DNA from 3 places in the Paenibacillus sp. FSL H8-0259 genome. Region 2 is predicted to be linked to each of the others. Evidence: riboswitches for the same ligand, from Rfam matches in the RefSeq annotation. Region 2 holds a riboswitch; each other region holds the start of a gene.

Region 1 (7,072 bases), 3.8 Mb from region 2:
TGCGATCGATGTATCGGAGCAAGTGCTGCATATTCTGCGCAACGAACCGTTCATTAACGCCGTGAACATCCCCCCGGTTGCTCCTAGTGTAATGAACAAGCTCCAGCCTTACTTCACCCTCGGCGAGAAGCTCGGCAGCTTCGTGACTCAGATTACGGATGGAGCGATCCGCGAGATTCATGTGGAATATGCCGGTGACCTCTCCGACGTGGATACACAGCCGCTGACCCGCTATATTGTCAAAGGCGTGCTCTCCCGCCATTTTGCCGGGGATGTTAACATTGTCAACTCCATGCACCTGGCAAAGACGCGTGATGTTAACGTAGTAGTGACCAAGGCTTCCAAGACCAAGGGCTTCACTAACCTCATTACCGTTACACTTAAGGCTGAGCATGACGAAGAACGCCTGGTTGCTGGAACCCTGCTGCAAGGCTATGGCGAACGGATTGTGCAGGTTAACAAGTTCCCGGTAGATATCGCTCCGGAAGGTCATCAGATCGTTATATCCCACAACGATAAGCCGGGTATCATCGGACTCGTCGGTACACTGCTCGGCCAGAACGACGTCAACATCGCCTCCATGCAGGTTGGCCGTAAAATTGTCGGAGGAGCTGCAATTATGCTGCTGACCGCTGACAAGGCTGTTCCGCAGGATGTACTGGTCAAGCTCGCCGGATTGCCGGAGATCAATACTGCGGAAGAGATCACTCTGCTGTAGCTGAAGAACGCGGGCTTATATTCTTGGAGTACCTGAGTTCAATATAAGCGCACCAAAAAACACTCTTGAGGAATGCCGGCCCGTGCCGCCATTTCAAAAGAGTGTTTTTGCATCTTCCGGCTTCCAGGTTATTCCGGAATGTTAAATACGGGGACCCGCCGCCCGTCTGTGTCTGTATACCCATATTTCTCCGCCAGACTCCCCACCTGCTGGGGTCTGCCTGTCAGCTGCATCACCTCAGGATCAGCAGCGAGCGCCACGGCAGCCCGGCCGATGTACGCCGTAGACTCACTGGCCTGCAGCTCCTCTACCTCCTGCCAGTGCTCTTCATCCGTCTTCATGCTCTCCAGCACCAGTTCTGTACGCATCCAGCCAGGTGATAAGGGAATCACAGCGATCCCATCCGCAGCCAGTTCAAGGGACAATCCGTAGGCCATGCGCACAAGCGCATTTTTGGACAGATCATAATAGAAGTTCCCTACATATTTATACTGGTCCCAGAAGGTGGTATGAATGATCAGCTTCCCGGTGCCAGTGTCTTCTCTGCGCATCAGCGGAATAGCATAGTAGTTAGTCATGAGCTGCGCCCTGACTCCGGCATTAAACATATGGTCCCAATGAGCGGCCGGGAGCTCCCAGAAGGGCTTGTTCTCAATCGGAAGATTATTGCCTCCCCAGACATTATTGACCAGAATATCAAGCTTGCCCTGCTCCCCGGCAATCTGCCGGATCACTGCTTCCGTCTCCGCGTCATTGGTGTGGTCACAGCGGATATACGCGCCTTCTCCGCCGAAGCTGTGAATCTCACCGAGTACACCGGCAAGTGTCCGTTCGCCCCCTTCCTGCATTGAACCGGCGTTTCTTCCCGTAAAATACACAAACGCACCTGCCCGGGCCAGCTCCAGGGCAATGCCTCTGCCCGCTCCCCTGCTCCCGCCTGTAACTAATGCAACTTTCCCTTGCAAATCTGTCATTATATCCGCTCCTCTCAGCTTTCATCAGATGATCATGAAGTTATCTAAAAGCTATCTTGCACCAACCGGCTCTCCTTATTAATATTAACTCTTATATATGACATCAACTGACATATATATATGATAAACTTAAAATATGTTCTGCTTAAGCGGAAACGGCTTTGCCGTTCTTGAATAATCGGGAAAAATTTCATTATAACCAGGAGGCCTTTATCCATGAGAGCAGACCGACTATTATCTATTCTGCTGCTGCTGCAAAGCCGCGGTAAAATAAGCTCCCGCGAGCTGGCACAAACGCTGGAGGTTTCCGAACGGACCATCTTCCGGGATATGGAGTCACTGAGCATCTCCGGCATTCCCGTGCTGGCAGAACGCGGCCGTGAGGGAGGCTGGAGGCTGGCCGAGGGTTACCGGACCTCCCTGACAGGTATGAACCCCAAAGAGATTGGTGCGCTGCTGCTGCCGGCAGACCCGGCAATTCTGCAGGCGCTTGGGATTCAGGAGGAGTTCTCTTCCGCTGTCCGTAAGCTGCAGGCCGCTGGTGCAAGACAGCCCGCTGCCGCCTTCAGCCTTCTTAATGAGCGTATTCATATTGATGGCGCGGGCTGGCATCCGTCAGGCGAAACCTATCCCAGTCTAACTGCATTACAGGAGGCTATATGGGAAGAACGTAAAGTGAAAATCTGTTACATGCGCGGGGAGGAGAGATCAGAGCGGCTGATTTCACCCTTTGGACTCGTAGCCAAACGTGGTGTCTGGTACACCGTGGCCGAAACAGGCGGTGAAATGCGGACCTACCGGGTATCCAGAATAAGTAGTGCTGAAGTCACGGATGAATATTTTAGCAGACCTCAGGATTTCAATCTGGCACATTACTGGGAAGCTTCTACCATGGCATTCAAATCTGCATTGCCCCGCTACCCTGCCAAGCTGCTGGTGAAGGACAATATAATGAAGGCTCTCAAACAAGAACGTTATGTTTCCGTACTATTCCAGGAGCCTTCACCTTCACCCGGCTGGCACTCCGTCGAAGCCGAATTTAATACGCCGGAGTCTGCCTACCGGATCATCTTATCCCTAAGCCCGGGCATTAGAGTTACTGCTCCGGCGGAGCTTGCAGACAATGTTGCGGCCACTCTGCGGGAAGGGGCTGCATTATATGAAGACAATGTGTAAACGCACTCTTTTGGAGCAGCCCGGGAAGAAGTTTTATGTCAGTTCTTACAATAGACCGATTACGCTTTAATCCCCTATAATATTACAATGCACAATATTTATTTCTAGGGGGAACTATAGTCTATGGACTGGATGAACAAGCTGCCTTTAAAACAAAGAATCGTTGCCGGATGTTACCTGGTTGCCGCTTTATTCGCTGTCCCTGTGTTAATTACGCTCATTGCAATGGGAAAGGTGATTATCGGTATTATTCTGATTGCGGTATTGGCTGCACTGACCTACCCGCTTGCGCGCTTCATTGAGAGAACGCTTACATCTTCATTTGAGGATATCTCCAATGTGACGCATACAATCGCCAAAGGCGACTTCACCAGCCGTGCAGACGAGAACGGATCAATGGGCGACATCAGCCGCTCCTTCAACACTATGATCGATAAATTGAAGAAGATCCTAACCGACGCTTCGCAGCTTACCCGCCAGGTTATGGATGCCAGCCGGGGTATTGAGGACAAGAACCAGAACCTGAAGATTGTAATGGCACAGGTAGCCTCCTCTTCCAACGAACTTGCCCTGGGTGCGAATGAAATCTCGGTGGATATTGCCGATATGACGGAATCGATCAAAGATATCGAAACCAAAGTCTCCAATTATACAAACTCTACCAAGGAAATGAATAAACGCTCCGCCCATACACTGGAGCTGGTTGAAAAGGGACGCCAGTCCGTGGACACTCAAGCCGAAGGCATGCGGAAGAATATCCAGGCTACACAAAAAGTAGCAGATACGATCGAAGCGCTCTCACAGAATGCCCGCGGCATTACCATGATCACCAAGACCATCACGGAAATTGCCGAACAAACCAATCTTTTGTCGCTTAACGCCTCAATTGAAGCTGCACGTGCAGGTGAGCACGGACGCGGTTTCGCAGTTGTAGCCCAGGAGGTCCGCAAGCTTGCCGAAGAATCAACCGCCTCCACCAAGGAAGTGTTCGGGCTGGTACGCAGCATCGAGGCCGATATCAAGCAGGCTATCGATAACATCGCTATTAATGAAGAGGTTGTTCAGGTGCAGAACGAGATGATAACGGAGACAGCACATATTTTCGCGCAGATCGTACATAGCGTGCAATACATAACCGAGCAGATCTCCTCCTTCTCCGCAGAGAGTGATCTGATGCTGGAGAGTGCGCTCAAGATCTCCGGGGCGATCGAGAATATCTCGGCCATTACCCAGGAGACGGCAGCAGGTACCGAGGAGGTATCTGCGGCGATGAACGAACAAATTCATGCCCTGCAGTCCGTAGCAGAAGAGACCGAGAAGATGACACAATCTGTCTTCCAGCTGCAAAAAACAATCCATATTTTCAAATTCTAGCAGCAGCCCCAAGAGACCATTTCCGCAGAGCAGTATGCGGGAAGGGTCTCTTTTTGGCATGGAAAAAGCAGATTGTAATGTAATATTCACAAAGTGTTAAAATAGTGCATAACCCTAAAATAACGCCTTTGCACTTCTTTACTGCTAATTCTTTATTACTAATAAACTAACATTATTTTAAATTTTAATCACCTATTTCTTAAGACCTATTTCTAGGTTCTCCCAGCCTATAATTCTAATACATCTGCATAGTTTCAGGAGGTTCCTACGATGTTATGAGGCTTATGGCTTATGCAGATTAAATTCTGCTCTTTTTCTGCATTTGCATTATAAGACTTTGGTCTTCCAGACGCATCCATTTTCAAAAGTTTGAATATCTAATATTTCATCTCCTATTACATCTGAATATTCGCCAAATTTCGCGTTTTGCTGCAAACGGCTTATTGACAAAAGGCGAGCGAGGAATATATTGTAAAGGAAAATTATCCTTCGCTGTATTGATAACAACATATGAGGCAAAATTCACCGAAAGGGAATGACGCAAAGCCATGGATCTACAGTCTCACTTATCCGGTGAGATCATGACAGCCAGGTTGCTGAAAAACTATGAACGTCCGGGAATCCGCGTTCAGTTATGGTGATTCGTGCAACAGGCCTGTGCTCCTATTTCGAGTACAGGTTTTCTATTGCTAGCATACAATCAAAAAACAACTTGTGGGGTGGATGTTCTGAAGACAGTTGCAGATTATATGGCGGAAGCATTACGCGATCTTGGGGTAACACATTCTTTTGGTATTATTGGCAAGTCCATTTGTCCTATAGCTCTCAAACTTGTTGACTATGGCATTGAGTTTATTCCCGGCCGGCATGAGTCCAGCTCCGGCTTCGCAGCAGGCGGCTATGCACTGAAAACAGGCAGTCTCGGGGTTGCCTTCGGCACCTCCGGTCCAGGCGGAACGAACCTGCTAACCGCAGCAGCACACGCCAAAGCCAACAATCTCCCGGTGCTCTTCATTACCGGTCATCAGTCTATTAAAGAGCTGGGGATTCCCCAGTGTCAGGATTCCACATCCTATCTCGCCGATTTGGCGGACATGTTCAGACCGGCCACTCTTTTCAGCAAGCTGGTAGAACGCGGCGACCATTTCAGTACGATTTTCAATCATGCCCTGTCTATCGCCCTTGGTGACAAGAAAGGACCTGTTCATTTATGTATTCCGTTTGATGTTCAGACCGAGCGCCTTGAAGAATGCCGGATTGTCCTTCCGCAGCGGGAAAGGCTCGTCAGCTACGCCAACTACGAACGGGTCATTTCAGCGATCAATGCTTCCAGCAGGCCTCTGATCATTGCCGGTAAAGGGGTTAACCGCTCCGGTGCGCACAAGGAACTGGTACAGTTGGCCGAGACCTTCAACATACCTGTAGTGACCTCCCCCGGCGGTAAAGGAGCCATTGCTGCGGATCACCCGCTCTATCACGGTCCTGTGGGCGTTGGCGGATGTACGCATGGGGATGAGATGTTGAACAACAGTGATCTGTTTATCGTGCTTGGTTCGCGTCTGAGCGATATGACCATATGCAATCTTAAGAAGGAGAATCATCCGGATCAGCTGATCCAGTTTGATGTTGATCCAACCTTTGTCGGTAAAATATTGACTTCCGATACCATTTCCGTCGGCGGCGATTTGCGTGACAACCTGGAGCTGTACCTCGGCAAGATTGATCCGTCCACTATAACCAGACGTGAAATAGAGATCTCCAATCACTATACTGAAGAGCTGCCTGTGCTGTCCAAGCTCTCGCTGGCTTCGGTAATGAGCACGATGAGCGATTTGATTCCATATAACAGCAGCGTGTTTGTTGATGACGGCAGCCACGGCTTCAATGCGGTCAAATGGTTCAACGTGAAGAAACCGGGGAGCTTTGTATTTGATGCCTATTTCGCCTGCATGGGGAATTCAATCGGCATGGCCATCGGTGCCAAGGCGGCTGCGCCGGAAGAGACGGTCTTCTGCATTACCGGTGACGGCTGTTTCATGATGCTCGGAACTGAAATTAACACAGCGGTTTGCAAGAATATTCCGGTTATTTTCATCGTTGTGAACAATATGCAGCTGGATATGGCCCTTAAGGGAATGGAAAAAACAACCGGACGTATCGATGGAACCATCTTTGAAGTCCCTATGGATGCAGTGAAGTTTGCTGAGTCGCTGGGAGCCACCGGCTTCCGCGCAGAGACGCAAGAGGAGTTTGCCTTTGCAATCAGCCAAGCAGTTGAACTTAACCGCGTAGCCGTTATTGAGCTGTTGACCGACCGTGACGAAATGCCTCCTACGGCCCACCGTACACTGGATCTCAACTAGGCTGTATCTTACAGATTCTCTAACTTACTATCAGGAGGCAAACAAGTGAATATGAACGTAGACAGCGGACTGGACCATTTCACCAATCTTTCCGGGGACTATGGTGCCAAAGCCCTAGCTCCTATTAAAGAGCATTTTCCCGAATTAGCCGAGTATATCATGGGCAATGCATACGGTGATATTTTTCAGCGGACGACCATCGGTTCAGACTGGAAAGAAATTGCTGTCATCTCTTCTTTGATCACCATGGGACAATTTGAACAGTTGGGTGTTCACTATGTAATGGCTCTCCGCGTGGGGATGACCGTTGATCAAATCAAAGGTATCCTGCTTCATCTGACACCTTGTATCGGCGCACCCAGAGTGATCTCGGCGTTCAATGTTCTGCTGGAGACGCTGGAAGATATTCGTTAATTAACAACATAATATTACATCATTCGACTTTTGTGTTGCGTATTCAAGAAAGT
Region 2 (7,072 bases):
GCGGTACGGGCACCTTCTCCTGGCTAGAGGCTTTTCTTGGCAGTGTGAGATCATGACCTTCGCTACTACAATTTTCGCTCCCCATCACAGCCCAGCCTTAGTGATGTGCGGATTTGCCTACACATCAGCCTCACTGCTTAGACGGACATATCCATCAGTCCGCGTCACTACCCTCCTGCGTCACCCCATCGCTCATAGCGGATTACGGTGGTACAGTAATTTCAAACTGTTGTCCTTCGACTACGCCTTTCGGCCTCGCCTTAGGTCCCGACTTACCCTGAGCGGACGAGCCTTCCTCAGGAAACCTTGGGCTTTCGGCGGATCAGATTCTCACTGATCTTTTCGTTACTCATACCGGCATTCTCACTTGTATGCTGTCCAGCGCTCCTTACGGTACACCTTCAACCTGCATACAACGCTCCCCTACCCCAGATGCAAAGCATCTAGCCATAGCTTCGGTGGTGTGTTTAGCCCCGTTACATTTTCGGCGCAGAGTCACTCGACCAGTGAGCTATTACGCACTCTTTCAATGGTGGCTGCTTCTAAGCCAACATCCTGGTTGTCTGTGCAACTCCACATCCTTTCCCACTTAACACACACTTGGGGACCTTAGCTGATGGTCTGGGCTGTTTCCCTTTTGACAATGGATCTTAGCACTCACTGTCTGACTCCCGGCAAGAAGTTAATGGCATTCGGAGTTTGACTGAGCTTGGTAACCCTTGCGGGCCCCGCACCCAATCAGTGCTCTACCTCCACCACTCCATTCACCGAGGCTAGCCCTAAAGCTATTTCGGGGAGAACCAGCTATCTCCGAGTTCGATTGGAATTTCTCCGCTACCCCCACCTCATCCCCGCATTTTTCAACATGCGTGGGTTCGGGCCTCCAGTGCGTGTTACCGCACCTTCACCCTGGACAGGGGTAGATCACACGGTTTCGGGTCTACGTCCACATACTTAGTCGCCCTATTCAGACTCGCTTTCGCTGCGGCTCCGGCTTCTCACCTTAACCTTGCATGTTAAACGTAACTCGCCGGTTCATTCTACAAAAGGCACGCCATCACCCATAGATCGGGCTCTGACTTTTTGTAAGCACACGGTTTCAGGTTCTATTTCACTCCCCTTCCGGGGTGCTTTTCACCTTTCCCTCACGGTACTGTTTCACTATCGGTCGCCAGGTAGTATTTAGCCTTAGCAGATGGTCCTGCTGGATTCATACGGGGTTTCACGTGCCCCGCACTACTCGGGATCCGTCTCGGAGAGAACACAGTTTAGGCTACAGGGCTTTTACCTCTATCGCGGGCCTTTCCAGACCTCTTCGCCTACCATATTCCTTTGTAACTCCATGTGAGACGTCCCACAACCCCAAGAGGCAAGCCCCTTGGTTTAGGCTGTTCCGCGTTCGCTCGCCGCTACTGACGGAATCACTATTGTTTTCTCTTCCTCAGGGTACTTAGATGTTTCAGTTCCCCTGGTCTGCCTCTGCGTATCCTATGTATTCAGATACGAGTAACTGCGAATTACCACAGCTGGGTTTCCCCATTCGGACACCCCCGGATCAAAGCTTGCTTACAGCTCCCCGAGGCAGTTTCGTTGTTCGCCACGTCCTTCGTCGGCTCCTGGCGCCTAGGCATCCTCCGTGTGCTCTTATTAGCTTAACCAATGCGTTTTCCGTTAGGAAAATCGCTGTAGCAACTAATAACTATTCCAACTTGCTTACACAAGTTTCAGCTAAAAGATGTTCTAAAACGCAAATTCGTTTCGGTATCCAGTTTTCAAGGATCAAGGTGCTGAAGTTTCGGGACAATCACGACTGTGATGTTCGAAAATTCAGACAATTTAAAGATGAGAGCTTAAACTCTCAAAACTGACCAACGAGTGAGTGTTTGAACCCTAAGGTTCGTTGTGGAAGCTTACGCTTCCGATTTGAATGTCACCGTTGCAGGTGACGATTCTCCATAGAAAGGAGGTGATCCAGCCGCACCTTCCGATACGGCTACCTTGTTACGACTTCACCCCAATCATCTACCCCACCTTCGGCGGCTGGCTCCCTTGCGGGTTACCCCACCGACTTCGGGTGTTGTAAACTCTCGTGGTGTGACGGGCGGTGTGTACAAGACCCGGGAACGTATTCACCGCGGCATGCTGATCCGCGATTACTAGCAATTCCGACTTCATGCAGGCGAGTTGCAGCCTGCAATCCGAACTGAGACCGGCTTTGCTGGGATTGGCTCCACCTCGCGGTTTCGCTTCCCGTTGTACCGGCCATTGTAGTACGTGTGTAGCCCAGGTCATAAGGGGCATGATGATTTGACGTCATCCCCACCTTCCTCCGGTTTGTCACCGGCAGTCACTCTAGAGTGCCCAGCACTACCTGCTGGCAACTAAAGTCAAGGGTTGCGCTCGTTGCGGGACTTAACCCAACATCTCACGACACGAGCTGACGACAACCATGCACCACCTGTCTCCGATGCTCCGAAGAGGGGCACTATCTCTAATGCTTTCATCGGGATGTCAAGACCTGGTAAGGTTCTTCGCGTTGCTTCGAATTAAACCACATACTCCACTGCTTGTGCGGGTCCCCGTCAATTCCTTTGAGTTTCAGTCTTGCGACCGTACTCCCCAGGCGGAGTGCTTACTGTGTTAACTTCGGCACCAAGGGTATCGAAACCCCTAACACCTAGCACTCATCGTTTACGGCGTGGACTACCAGGGTATCTAATCCTGTTTGCTCCCCACGCTTTCGCGCCTCAGCGTCAGTTACAGCCCAGAAAGTCGCCTTCGCCACTGGTGTTCCTCCACATATCTACGCATTTCACCGCTACACGTGGAATTCCACTTTCCTCTTCTGTACTCAAGTCACCCAGTTTCCAGTGCGCCCCCAGGTTGAGCCCAAGGTTTAAACACCAGACTTAAATGACCGCCTGCGCGCGCTTTACGCCCAATAATTCCGGACAACGCTTGCCCCCTACGTATTACCGCGGCTGCTGGCACGTAGTTAGCCGGGGCTTTCTTCTCAGGTACCGTCACTCCGGTAGCAGTTACTCTACCGGACGTTCTTCCCTGGCAACAGAGCTTTACGATCCGAAAACCTTCATCACTCACGCGGCATTGCTCCGTCAGGCTTTCGCCCATTGCGGAAGATTCCCTACTGCTGCCTCCCGTAGGAGTCTGGGCCGTGTCTCAGTCCCAGTGTGGCCGTTCACCCTCTCAGGTCGGCTACGCATCGTCGCCTTGGTGAGCCGTTACCCCACCAACTAGCTAATGCGCCGCAGGCCCATCCCCAAGTGGCAGATTGCTCCGCCTTTCATTCTCTCTTCAGGAGAGGAAAGAAATTATCCGGTATTAGCTACCGTTTCCGGTAGTTATCCCAGTCTTGAGGGCAGGTTGCCTACGTGTTACTCACCCGTCCGCCGCTAAGCATGAATGGAAGCAAGCTTCCATTCAAACTCCGCTCGACTTGCATGTATTAGGCATGCCGCCAGCGTTCGTCCTGAGCCAGGATCAAACTCTCCAAATTGTATTTAGAAAGAGCGATTGCTCATTTTGAAACATCTGACGAGAATTTTCATTCTCTATTTTGGAAGTCACTTTCGTGATTTCCGATACTCACTCGTTGTTCAGTTTTCAAAGATCAAGCTCGTTGTCAGCGCCGCTTACCGCGTCACCAGCAACTCTTATAATATATCACATTCATTCGAGTAATGCAAGCTTTATTTTGAAATCACTTATTTAAGCCATTTCTTATTAAGTTTGCCGCTCCAACAACGCTTATTTATAATACCCTATCTCTCTACCAAAAAGCAACCTTTTCCAAAATAAAAATAACCCGCTTAATTACTAAGCGGGTTATCCTCAATGAAACTATGAATGCATCTGTGCTCTTAGTAGAACTTAGCTGCAGTATATTTACTTGCTACTTTAACCAGATCTGCTGTTTTGCTGTTCTTGGCAAGTCCAGCATCAACTGTAGTATCAATAGTTACCCATTTGCCATTAAGGAACACTTCATTCCAAGCGTGGTAAGAAGTCACATAACTTGTGTTACCCATAACCAGTTTGGTAGGAATGCCTTCACTGCGAAGCATAGTAGCGAACAAGGAAGCGTAATCGTAGCAGATCCCCTTCTTGGTAGCCAAGGTGCTGTCGTTGTTAGGGATGTAATCTGTAGTAACACTGGAAGCCAGGGAATAATCATATTTCACATTGGCTACGATATAATTATAGATAGCCTTCACTTTGTCTTCATCTGATGTCAAACCTTGTGTAAGCTGTGTTGCTTTCAGAACTGCTTTATCGGAAGAACTCCATTTAACATTCTGTACAGAGCTCAGATATACGGCGTTGGCGTTGCTCAGGCTAAGATCTACCGTCTCGGAAGAGATTACTTTGTATTTGTTGCCGGTAGTGTTCTCAAGTACGGAAACCTTGTATGAACCGTTACCTTGTTGAAGCGGGAATGTTTCAGTTGGTTTGGAAGTGTATAAGTTGTAGGTGTAGCTGTTATTATCTTTGGTGATCATCAGCTTAATCTTCTTATCCTTAGGAACATTATAAAAAACTCCGATAACACCCTGATCAAGTTGACCTATGTTCAACCAGCTTGCATCTGCATTAGCAGCTTGAGCTGTACCTGTCTGCACCGACGTAACCACTACGAATAGTGTAACCAACATTAAATAGAACTTCTTCATTGGATAAAACCCCTTTCGGTAGCTGGCTGCCATCCTTACGGGAAGGCCCTTTAGCTTTGCGTCCCTACCTTTCGATAGGTTTGCCGTTATCGTATAAGCTTTATCTGTCCTTGCTTCTACCATAAAATGCTAGATTCACAATAAGAACAAACAAAAAAAGCCTCTTCATTCGGTAGCTGGCTGCCATCCTTACGGGAAGGCCCTCTAGCTTTGCGTCCCTATCTTTCGATAGGTTTGCCGTTTATCGTGTATTAGCTTTGTATAGTTATATCTTACCATATCTATTTCTATTATCAAGACCTAAATCACTAGATTTCCGCGAAAACAAATAAAAATTTTAAGTATTTTAAGTTTTTCCGTCATTATTCTACAAACATCACGATAACTTTGCGTGAATGATAAGTCTATGCGTTGGATTCACCAGCGGATCACAAGTAATGAGTGTTAGAATCTTGTCATCCTTATTCCCTTTCAATACGGATACATCGGTTGGTTCCACAATAGTTACATCATAAACTACATAATTGTATACCTGCTTGCCGGTTGTAACGGAAATAGTGTCCCCGACTCCAACTTCATTCAATCTGTTGAATAGCCTTCCCGTAGTTCTTGATCTATGCGCTGCAATTGCAGCATTTCCAGCAGAGCCAAGCGGAGCCGTCTCCTTCATATGCGCAGCAGCATGCTTCATATTCGCCTTGGTGGCGCCTTCCAGCACAGGCAGCTTCAGATCTATTTTGTCGATTTCGATGATTGCCATCACCTTGCCTCCGACTTCAATCTCAGGCGCAGCAGAGGGTTCTGGCTCTTCCGCAGCCGACTCATCCGCCAGCAGCTGGGTTACTTCCGCGTAAGGCTTACTTAGATCAGCACTGGCCGGAGCTGACGCAGACGGAACGATTTCACTGTAGGCCTGTTCAGCCTCTTCCAGCAGCTTTTGCTGCTGACGGTCATTGTACCATTCGCTTCCTTTGGGATAGAGCATAATAAGCACCCCGGCAAGTATAATCAAATAGGATAATTTCCGCATGACAATCGCCTCCGTAATATAGAATAGATGTTACCCTTCCGGAATAATTAAGAAGCAATGCTTCTTAATTATCAGAATACCCATTTCCGGCTTCCGAAGAAATTAATGATCACCGTAACAAATGTGACCAGCACTTTGGCGACCAGCACTTGAATACCGAGAGAATCGGTCAATATATGAATCAGCAGCACCGATATACCCAGCACCAACAGATTCAGCACGATAAACCTGATCAGCTGCATCCGGTCGAAGCCCTCTTTATTGCCTCTGTCCCGATCACGGAAGGTTACCTTTTTGTTCCAGAAGAAGCTGTTGGCCGTACCGGCGCTGTAGGAAATAATCTGCGCAGGGGTGTTGATCATCCCAAGGGAATGCAGCAGTGTGAATACAGCAAAATCAATCAGTGTATTCAGCAGGCCTACCGCATTGAATTTCAGGAACTGGATGAACCCCGCACTCCATTTCTTATCTGGCATAATCGCTTTCCTTCCGCGTGTCTTCTATTTCCGCATCCGGATAGCCTTTGGTCTCACGTACAATATAGAGCGGTCTGTCCTTCGACTCATCATAGATCCGTCCGATATACTCACCAATTACCCCCAGCAGCATCAGCACAATCCCGTTGAAGAGCAGGTTCACGCCGACTATAGATGCCCATCCGGGTACGGTCCAGGAGGTAAAGATTTTTTGGAACAATACCAGGAACAGATAGATGAAGCTGGAAAAGGACAGAAAGAATCCGATATAGGATGCGATTTTGAGCGGTTTGTGGGAAAAGGAGGTGATGCCGTCGAGCGCAAACCGGATCATTTTCTTGAGCGGATATTTCGTTTCCCCGGCAAAGCGCTCCTCCCGCACATATTCTACCATGGTCTGCCGGAAGCCTACCCAGCTTACCAGACCCCGGACATACCGGTTCTTCTCCTTCAGACCGCGCAGCACATCACAGACTTTACGGTCGATCAGCCGGAAGTCCCCGGTATCGGTAGGGATTTCAACACTGGTCATACTGCTGAGCAGGCGGTAAAAGATCTTAGCGGTGACTTTCTTGAAGAAAGTCTCCCCGTGACGCTTCAACCGCTTGGCATACACGACTTCGTAGCCCTCTTTCCACTTGGCAATCATCTGCAGAATAACCTCAGGAGGATCCTGGAGGTCTGCGTCAATCACCACGACTGCCTGGCCTTCGGCATAATCCATACCAGCCGTAATCGCCACCTGGTGGCCGAAATTACGGGAGAAGTCGATCAGCTTGACATGCTCATCCCGGCTGCTGATCTCGCGCATGATCTCCGCCGTGCGGTCCCGGCTACCGTCATTGACGAAAACCAGTTCATAGGAATCACCGCAA
Region 3 (7,072 bases), 220 kb from region 2:
CGGCTGCACCGACACCAACGCCAACAGCGGCACCGACACCAACGCCAACGGCAGCACCGACACCAACGCCGACGGCAGCACCAACATCAACGCCAACGGCAGCACCAACACCAACACCAACAGCGGCACCGACACCAACGCCAACGGCAGCACCAACACCAACGCCAACGCCAACGGCGGCACCGACACCAACGGCAGCACCGACACCAACGCCGACGGCAGCACCGACACCAACGCCAACGGTGACACCAACGCCAACGGCAGCACCGACACCGACGCCAACGGCAGATCCAACACCAACACCGACACCGACGCCAACGGCAGATCCAACACCAACACCGACACCAACGGCAGCACCAACACCGACACCAACGGCAGCACCAACACCGACACCAACGGCAGCACCGACACCAACGCCAACGGCAGCACCGACACCAACACCAACGGTAGCGCCGACCCCAACACCGACGGCAGCACCGACATCAACACCAACGCCAACACCAACGCCGACAGCAGCACCGACACCGACGCCAACGGCAGCACCGACAAACACCAACGGTAGAGCCAACACCAACGCCAACGGCAGAACCGACACCGACGCCAACGGCAGCACCGACACCAACACCAACGGTAGAGCCAACACCAACGCCAACGGCAGAACCGACACCAACACCGACAGCAGAACCGACACCAACACCAACGGTAGAGCCAACACCAACGCCAACGGCAGAACCGACACCAACACCAACGGCAGAACCGACACCAACACCAACGGCAGAACCGACACCAACACCAACGGTAGAGCCAACACCAACGCCAACGGCAGAACCGACGCCAACGCCAACAGTAGCACCGACGCCAACGCCAACTCCAACACCAACACCAACAGTAGAGCCAACACCGACACCGACACCAACGGCAACACCAACGGCAACACCAGTACCAACACCAACGGCTGAACCAACACCAACACCAACAACAGAGCCAACACCGACACCAACACCAACATCAACACCGACACCAACACCGACACCAACACCGACATCAACACCAACAACAGAACCAACACCGACACCAACAACAGAACCAACACCGACACCAACAGCAGCACCGACACCAACGCCAACGGCAGAGCCAACACCGACACCAACGGCAGAACCGACACCAACACCAACGGCAGAACCGACACCAACACCGACAGCAGCACCGACACCAACACCGACAGCAGCACCGACGCCAACACCAACAGCAGATCCAACACCAACACCAACGGTAGAGCCGACACCAACGCCAACGGCAGAGCCAACACCGACACCGACACCGACACCGACACCAACACCAACACCAACACCAACGTCAGAGCCGACACCAACACCAACACCAACACCAACACCAACACCAACACCAACACCAACACCAACACCAACACCAACACCAACACCAACACCAACACCAACACCAACACCAACACCAACACCAACACCAACACCAACACCAACACCAACAGTAGAGCCAACACCGACACCAACGGCAACACCAGTACCAACACCAACGGCTGAACCAACACCAACACCAACACCAACACCAACACCAACACCAACACCAACACCAACAACAGAGCCAACACCGACACCGACACCAACACCAACGGCAGAACCGACACCAACACCGACAGCAGCACCGACACCAACACCGACAGCAGCACCGACGCCAACACCAACAGCAGATCCAACACCAACACCAACGGTAGAGCCGACACCAACGCCAACGGCAGAGCCAACACCGACACCGACACCGACACCGACACCGACACCGACACCGACACCAACGGCAACACCAGCACCGACATTACCACCGACACCAGTGCCATCGTCTGCACCGCCCGTCTTTATTAATGTAGTGCCAACGCCGACTCCAATAATCGGCTATATTGTAAATCCGGATACCATAATCATTGATGATCCGCTGCCTTTGGGCCCTGTGGCAACAGCAACACCTCGGCCGTTAGTGGTGACACCAAGTCCAACCCTAACGCCAAGCCCAAGCGCAACACCAAGTTCAACGCCGATTGTGACAATCATTGATGAAGAGATTCCGTTAGGCAATGTACCTGCGGATGCCGCGCTCCCGAAGACTGGTGAGTCCAGTCCGGCTCCTTATTACTTAGTCGGTCTAGCCCTTGCAGGATTGGGAATATTCCTCGGCAGAAGATCCAGAACAGATAAACGTAAATAAATGCAATCCGTAAGATCCTTTCCGAAAGGCTGGCGATATCACCGCTAAATCGGGAAAAGGCTGCTTTGGGAGAAGACGTTCTCCTGAAAGCAGCCTTTTTCATATGGGATATACATTTGTTATTATGTTTCCTCTTAAAAGAAAATGTGCTAAGGAGAAAGAGGTGCGTCTTTAAGATCATGGGCCCTCATGTTTATATTAAAATTTGCAATATTAAAATTAGTTCTTTATACATGGTTCCAAAATATTCTTGTAGGTGCCATCGAGGGCGATGAGAGGATCGGGATTTAGGTGAAAAAGCTATAGATTCTTTAAAAAAACCTTTTGTAACAGTGCTTTGGAATGAATTAGCAGATATAATCTATTACCAGATGTTTCAAAGGATTTCATTGACAATCAGCCTTGATAGCGGATAAACTAAAAATAGTTCCAAAGTAACGAATGTCATAGACATTAGTATAAAAGTTTGATTTAGTACATAATTTCACAACCTAATCTTCCACTGACGTATAAACGCAAACCGTTCGAAAGGACGGGACGCAAAGTCCAGGAGTCTAAAGCGCGATGGAGCGCAATGATCGTCCGACTGCCGTAAAGAGAGCAATCCTCTTTCCGGCGGTCTTTTTTTGTTATATAAATGTGGCCTATATCTATATTAACTGTGAGGTGAGCTGTATGTTCCAATTAAAAAAATTCAAACGTCTTACGGTGTTCGGACTTATAGCAGTTCTGATTGTAGGAAGCGGCGGAATTATTTCACTGGGGAGCACCTCAGTTAAAGCCGAGGGCAACTCTTTGCCGGGCAATGCATCCAAGTATAATGTGTTCATCTTGGGAGATGTTGATGTTAAACATAGTGATATTGAAGGTAGATTAGCTGCCGGCGGAAACGTGAATTTAAATGTTAATTATTCTGTGGGACATAGTCTTACTAGTGAGGAAACGAAGGAAGCCTACTCTCTCATCGCCGGTGGTAATCTGTATTATTCCCAGGGAGAAACCGTGGGTGATGTAGTCTACGGGGGGAGTTATAGCGGCAGCGGCGGCCCGCGCGGGGGAACAGGAAGCTTACAACAACAAGTAAATGTTGTGGACTTTGCAGCCGAGTTCAGTTTGCTCCGTGAGAAATCTCAGCAGCTTGCTTCTCTGCCTGTTAATGGGGTTACCACTGCCAACTCCGGTAATTTCTTTTTGGAAGGTACAAATTCGGATGTTAACATATTTACTGTAGACGGCAGCAAGCTGTCTAGTGCAAATGAGTTGAGAATTAAGATTCCCGATGGCTCAACAGCTATAGTTAATATCTCCGGTACTTCAGTAACTATGAAGAATATGGGGACTGGAATTAATGGTAACGGAAATAAGGATAACGCTATGAACAGTAAAGTGTTATATAACTTCAGTCAAGCGACCAGTCTTCAAATCGAAGGTATCGGAGTTCTGGGATCTGTGCTGGCTCCATATGCCTCTATTCAATTTAATAATGGTCAAATCAACGGGAATCTGATCGGAGCTTCGCTCTCAGGATCGGGAGAATCCCACCATATACCTTATAAAGGCCAAGATCCGCCAACGGCAACGCCGACGCCACCGGCAACGACGCCGACGCCAACAGCAACACCAGCAGCGACACCGACGGCAACACCGGCAGCGACGCCGACGCCAGCAGCGACGCCGACGCCAACACCGGCAGCGACGCCGACGCCAACAGCAACGCCAACGCCAACGGCAACACCGGCAGCGACGCCAACACCAACGCCAACGGCAACACCGGCAGCGACGCCAACACCGACAGCGGCACCAACGGCAACACCGACAGTGGCACCAACGGCAACGGCAACACCGGCAGCGACGCCGACGCCAACGGCAACGCCAGCAGCGACGCCAACGCCAACGGCAACACCGGCAGCGACGCCAACGGCAACACCGGCAGCGACGCCAACGGCAACACCGGCAGCGACGCCAACAGCAACACCGACAGCGGCACCAACGGCAACACCGACAGTGGCACCAACGGCAACGCCGACAACAGCGCCAACGCCGACACCAACGGCAACGCCAACAACAGCGCCAACGGCAACGCCGACAGCGGCACCAACGGCAACACCGACAGCGGCACCAACGGCAACGCCGACAACAGTGCCAACGGCAACACCGGCAGCGGCACCAACAACAGTGCCGACCGCTGTACCGACAACAGCACCGACAGCAACCAGCACGAGCGTCTTTGTCCCAAGCTTCGTATTTCCGACATCAACCGCTCCGACAGTGATTGGGACTATTGTGACTGATACTGACACGACTATTATTGATGACCCGGTTCCTCTCGGGCCGGCAGCATCACCGGTTGTGACGGTGCTGACAACAACAGCGCTACAGCCAGTTGTGGAGGTTCCTGCACCTGGACCTTCACCTGTAGCAGGACCGGCACCTGAAGAAATCATTATCGATGACGAGATTCCTCTGGGCAGTGTGACTGCAGAGCAAACCCTGCCGCAGACGGGTGAATCAAGTCCTGCGCCGTACTATATTACGGGTGTTGTTCTTGCCGGTCTGGGCCTGCTTCTTAGAAGAACTGCCAGAGTGAACAAGCGCAAATGATTATGATTAAGCCGCTGTGTTTGGATGAGGGGGGCTGCCGGAGAGATTCTCCGGGAAGCAGTCTTTTTGTATACGGGGAGCGCATTCAATTCGTAGCTCACTACTTACACACACCAGGCAGCGCAGACTGACGGCAGTGTTTTTAGTTGGACGGATACCATGCTATACTATGCTCAAATTATTTATCTAAAAAAGCTGAGAATACTCCACCCTCGATAGGGTGGGGATGAATCAGCAGTTTTCGATTTCAAGACGAACATATGTGCTATAATATGAATGAGATCACTAAAAGGAGGTGTTGCACATGCTCGTGTCTGCGCAGGAGGTTTCTTCGAAACCCCTGGTTCATCAAGCCTATAAATATCGGATCTACCCCAATACAGAGCAAAAGCAACTCATTCGTCGAATGTTTGGCTGCTGCCGTTTTGTGTTCAATTACTTCTTGGAAGCTTGGAATCAAAGGTATGTGGAAACGGGAAAAGGCTTGTCTTATCACGCTTGTGCAACACAACTCCCCGGTTTAAAAGCACAATACGACTGGCTGAAAGAAGTCGATAGCATCGCTTTGCAGTCGGCTGCTCGTCATGTGGCGGATAGCTTTGATCGTTTTTTCAAGAAGCAAAATCAAGCGCCACGCTTCAAGAGCCGAAAGCATCCGATTCAAAGTTACACGACCAAATTCACCAACGGGAATATCGCCATGGAGGGCAGTCGCTTGAAGCTCCCAAAACTCGGCTGGATACGTTTTGCAAACTCCCGGAAGCTGGAAGGCCGGATATTGTCCGCTACCGTTCGTAAAAACGCCAGCGGGAAATTTTTCGTTTCGCTCGTTTGCGAAGTTCAAAAGAACCCTCTGCCCCAAGTGGATACACCTATTGGCATCGACTTAGGCTTGAAAGAATATGCAGTATGCTCAAACGGGGAACATATCGCCAATCCTCGCTTTTACCGTCAATACGAGAACAAGCTGGCGCTTTGGCAGCGGCGGATGGCTCGGCGTACTCCGGGCGGCTCCAACTGGAAGAAAGCAAGGCAGCATATCGCTCGTATTCACGAACGCATTGCCAATAAACGAAATGACTTCCTCCACAAGCTGACCACGAGACTGATTCGTGAAAACCAAACGATTAGTATCGAACATCTGCGTGTGGCGAATATGATTCAGAACCCCAAGCTTTCAAAATCCATTGCTGATGCGTCTTGGGGCGAGTGGGTGCGACAGCTGACGTATAAAGCGAAATGGTATGGACGAAATCTTCGGATCGCCGACACGTTTGAGCCGACCAGTCAGCGTTGCCATGTGTGTGGCACGATCCACCCCGAGGTGAAGAACCTGTCCGTTCGGGAATGGACATGCACGGCCTGCGGGACGATCCATGACCGTGACGAAAACGCCGCTCACAATATTGAACAAGTAGCGGTTTAACCGCCACCTAACCAAACGATAGAATTCAACATTTCACTTGCGTCAAAAATGTAAAACTGCGGGAACGCAGGGATCGCTTGCTCCATAAGAAGAGGGTACTCTTCTGTTCGCAAGAATCCGCCACTTCAAGCGTTAGCTAAGTGGGGGAGAATTCAAAAGCAAGAATACACATTTCCTCAAAGGGATGGTTGCTTACTGAAAGGGTGAACGTTATGTGGAGTATATACCTGCTAGTGTTGCTGGTTGTAATCGCGGGGATTTTGGCTTATGCCGGATTTTACTTTTATGGAGTGGCTATTAAGCGGGCGCCCAAGGAATTCCTGGGCAAGACGCCGGATCTGAAGGTGGACCCGCCGGTAGCCGGAGCTTCGTGGGGGGAAGGGGCGGAATGGGTGGCGCGGCAGAACTTCCGGGAAGTGGAGCTGGTCTCGGAAGATGGACTGAAGCTGCAGGGCTACTATCTGGCTTCGGAGCGTGCTGCGGGCCGTACCGTAATTATCGCCCACGGTTATTCCGGCAAGGCTAAGGACATGGGGGCAACCGCCAAAAACTATTATGACAACCTGGGATATAATGTGCTGCTGCCCGACGCCAGAGGTCACGGGAAGAGCGAAGGGGACTATATTGGCTTCGGTTGGCCGGAGCGCCGTGATTATCTGCAGTGGATCGGATTTATTCTGCAGGAGACCGGGCCGGAGGCGCAAATTGTGCTGCATGGCGTATCTATGGGCGGATCGACAGTGCTAATGACCGCCGGTGAACAGCTTCCTCCGCAGGTCAAAGCCGTTGTCGCTGATTGCGGCTACACCT

The links. A riboswitch is a leader RNA that binds a small molecule or an ion and turns the genes downstream of it on or off. The one in region 2 is predicted to bind cyclic di-GMP.
Region 1: it holds a riboswitch for cyclic di-GMP, as region 2 does, so the genes downstream of both, NSU01_RS22850 (thiamine pyrophosphate-binding protein) here and NSU01_RS03475 (transglutaminase-like domain-containing protein) in region 2, are expected to answer to the same signal.
Region 3: it holds a riboswitch for cyclic di-GMP, as region 2 does, so the genes downstream of both, NSU01_RS02525 (choice-of-anchor A family protein) here and NSU01_RS03475 (transglutaminase-like domain-containing protein) in region 2, are expected to answer to the same signal.

What each region holds. Positions count from the first base shown of each region.
Region 1 covers NZ_CP150147.1:5,264,356-5,271,427, forward strand. The annotation lists gene serA (phosphoglycerate dehydrogenase) at 1-718, shown strand, start outside; gene NSU01_RS22835 (SDR family NAD(P)-dependent oxidoreductase) at 847-1,692, opposite strand; gene NSU01_RS22840 (YafY family protein) at 1,909-2,868, shown strand; gene NSU01_RS22845 (HAMP domain-containing methyl-accepting chemotaxis protein) at 2,992-4,242, shown strand; cyclic di-GMP riboswitch class I at 4,747-4,843, shown strand; gene NSU01_RS22850 (thiamine pyrophosphate-binding protein) at 4,962-6,605, shown strand; gene NSU01_RS22855 (carboxymuconolactone decarboxylase family protein) at 6,657-7,019, shown strand.
Region 2 covers NZ_CP150147.1:803,211-810,282, reverse strand. The annotation lists rRNA gene NSU01_RS03485 (23S ribosomal RNA) at 1-1,658, opposite strand, end outside; rRNA gene NSU01_RS03480 (16S ribosomal RNA) at 1,960-3,517, opposite strand; gene NSU01_RS03475 (transglutaminase-like domain-containing protein) at 3,882-4,691, opposite strand; cyclic di-GMP riboswitch class I at 4,706-4,786, opposite strand; cyclic di-GMP riboswitch class I at 4,860-4,940, opposite strand; gene NSU01_RS03470 (class D sortase) at 5,068-5,721, opposite strand; gene NSU01_RS03465 (GtrA family protein) at 5,793-6,197, opposite strand; gene NSU01_RS03460 (glycosyltransferase family 2 protein) at 6,187-7,072, opposite strand, start outside.
Region 3 covers NZ_CP150147.1:582,984-590,055, forward strand. The annotation lists gene NSU01_RS02520 (hypothetical protein) at 1-1,870, opposite strand, end outside; cyclic di-GMP riboswitch class I at 2,740-2,829, shown strand; gene NSU01_RS02525 (choice-of-anchor A family protein) at 2,911-4,836, shown strand; gene tnpB (IS200/IS605 family element RNA-guided endonuclease TnpB) at 5,141-6,262, shown strand; gene NSU01_RS02535 (alpha/beta hydrolase) at 6,475-7,072, shown strand, end outside.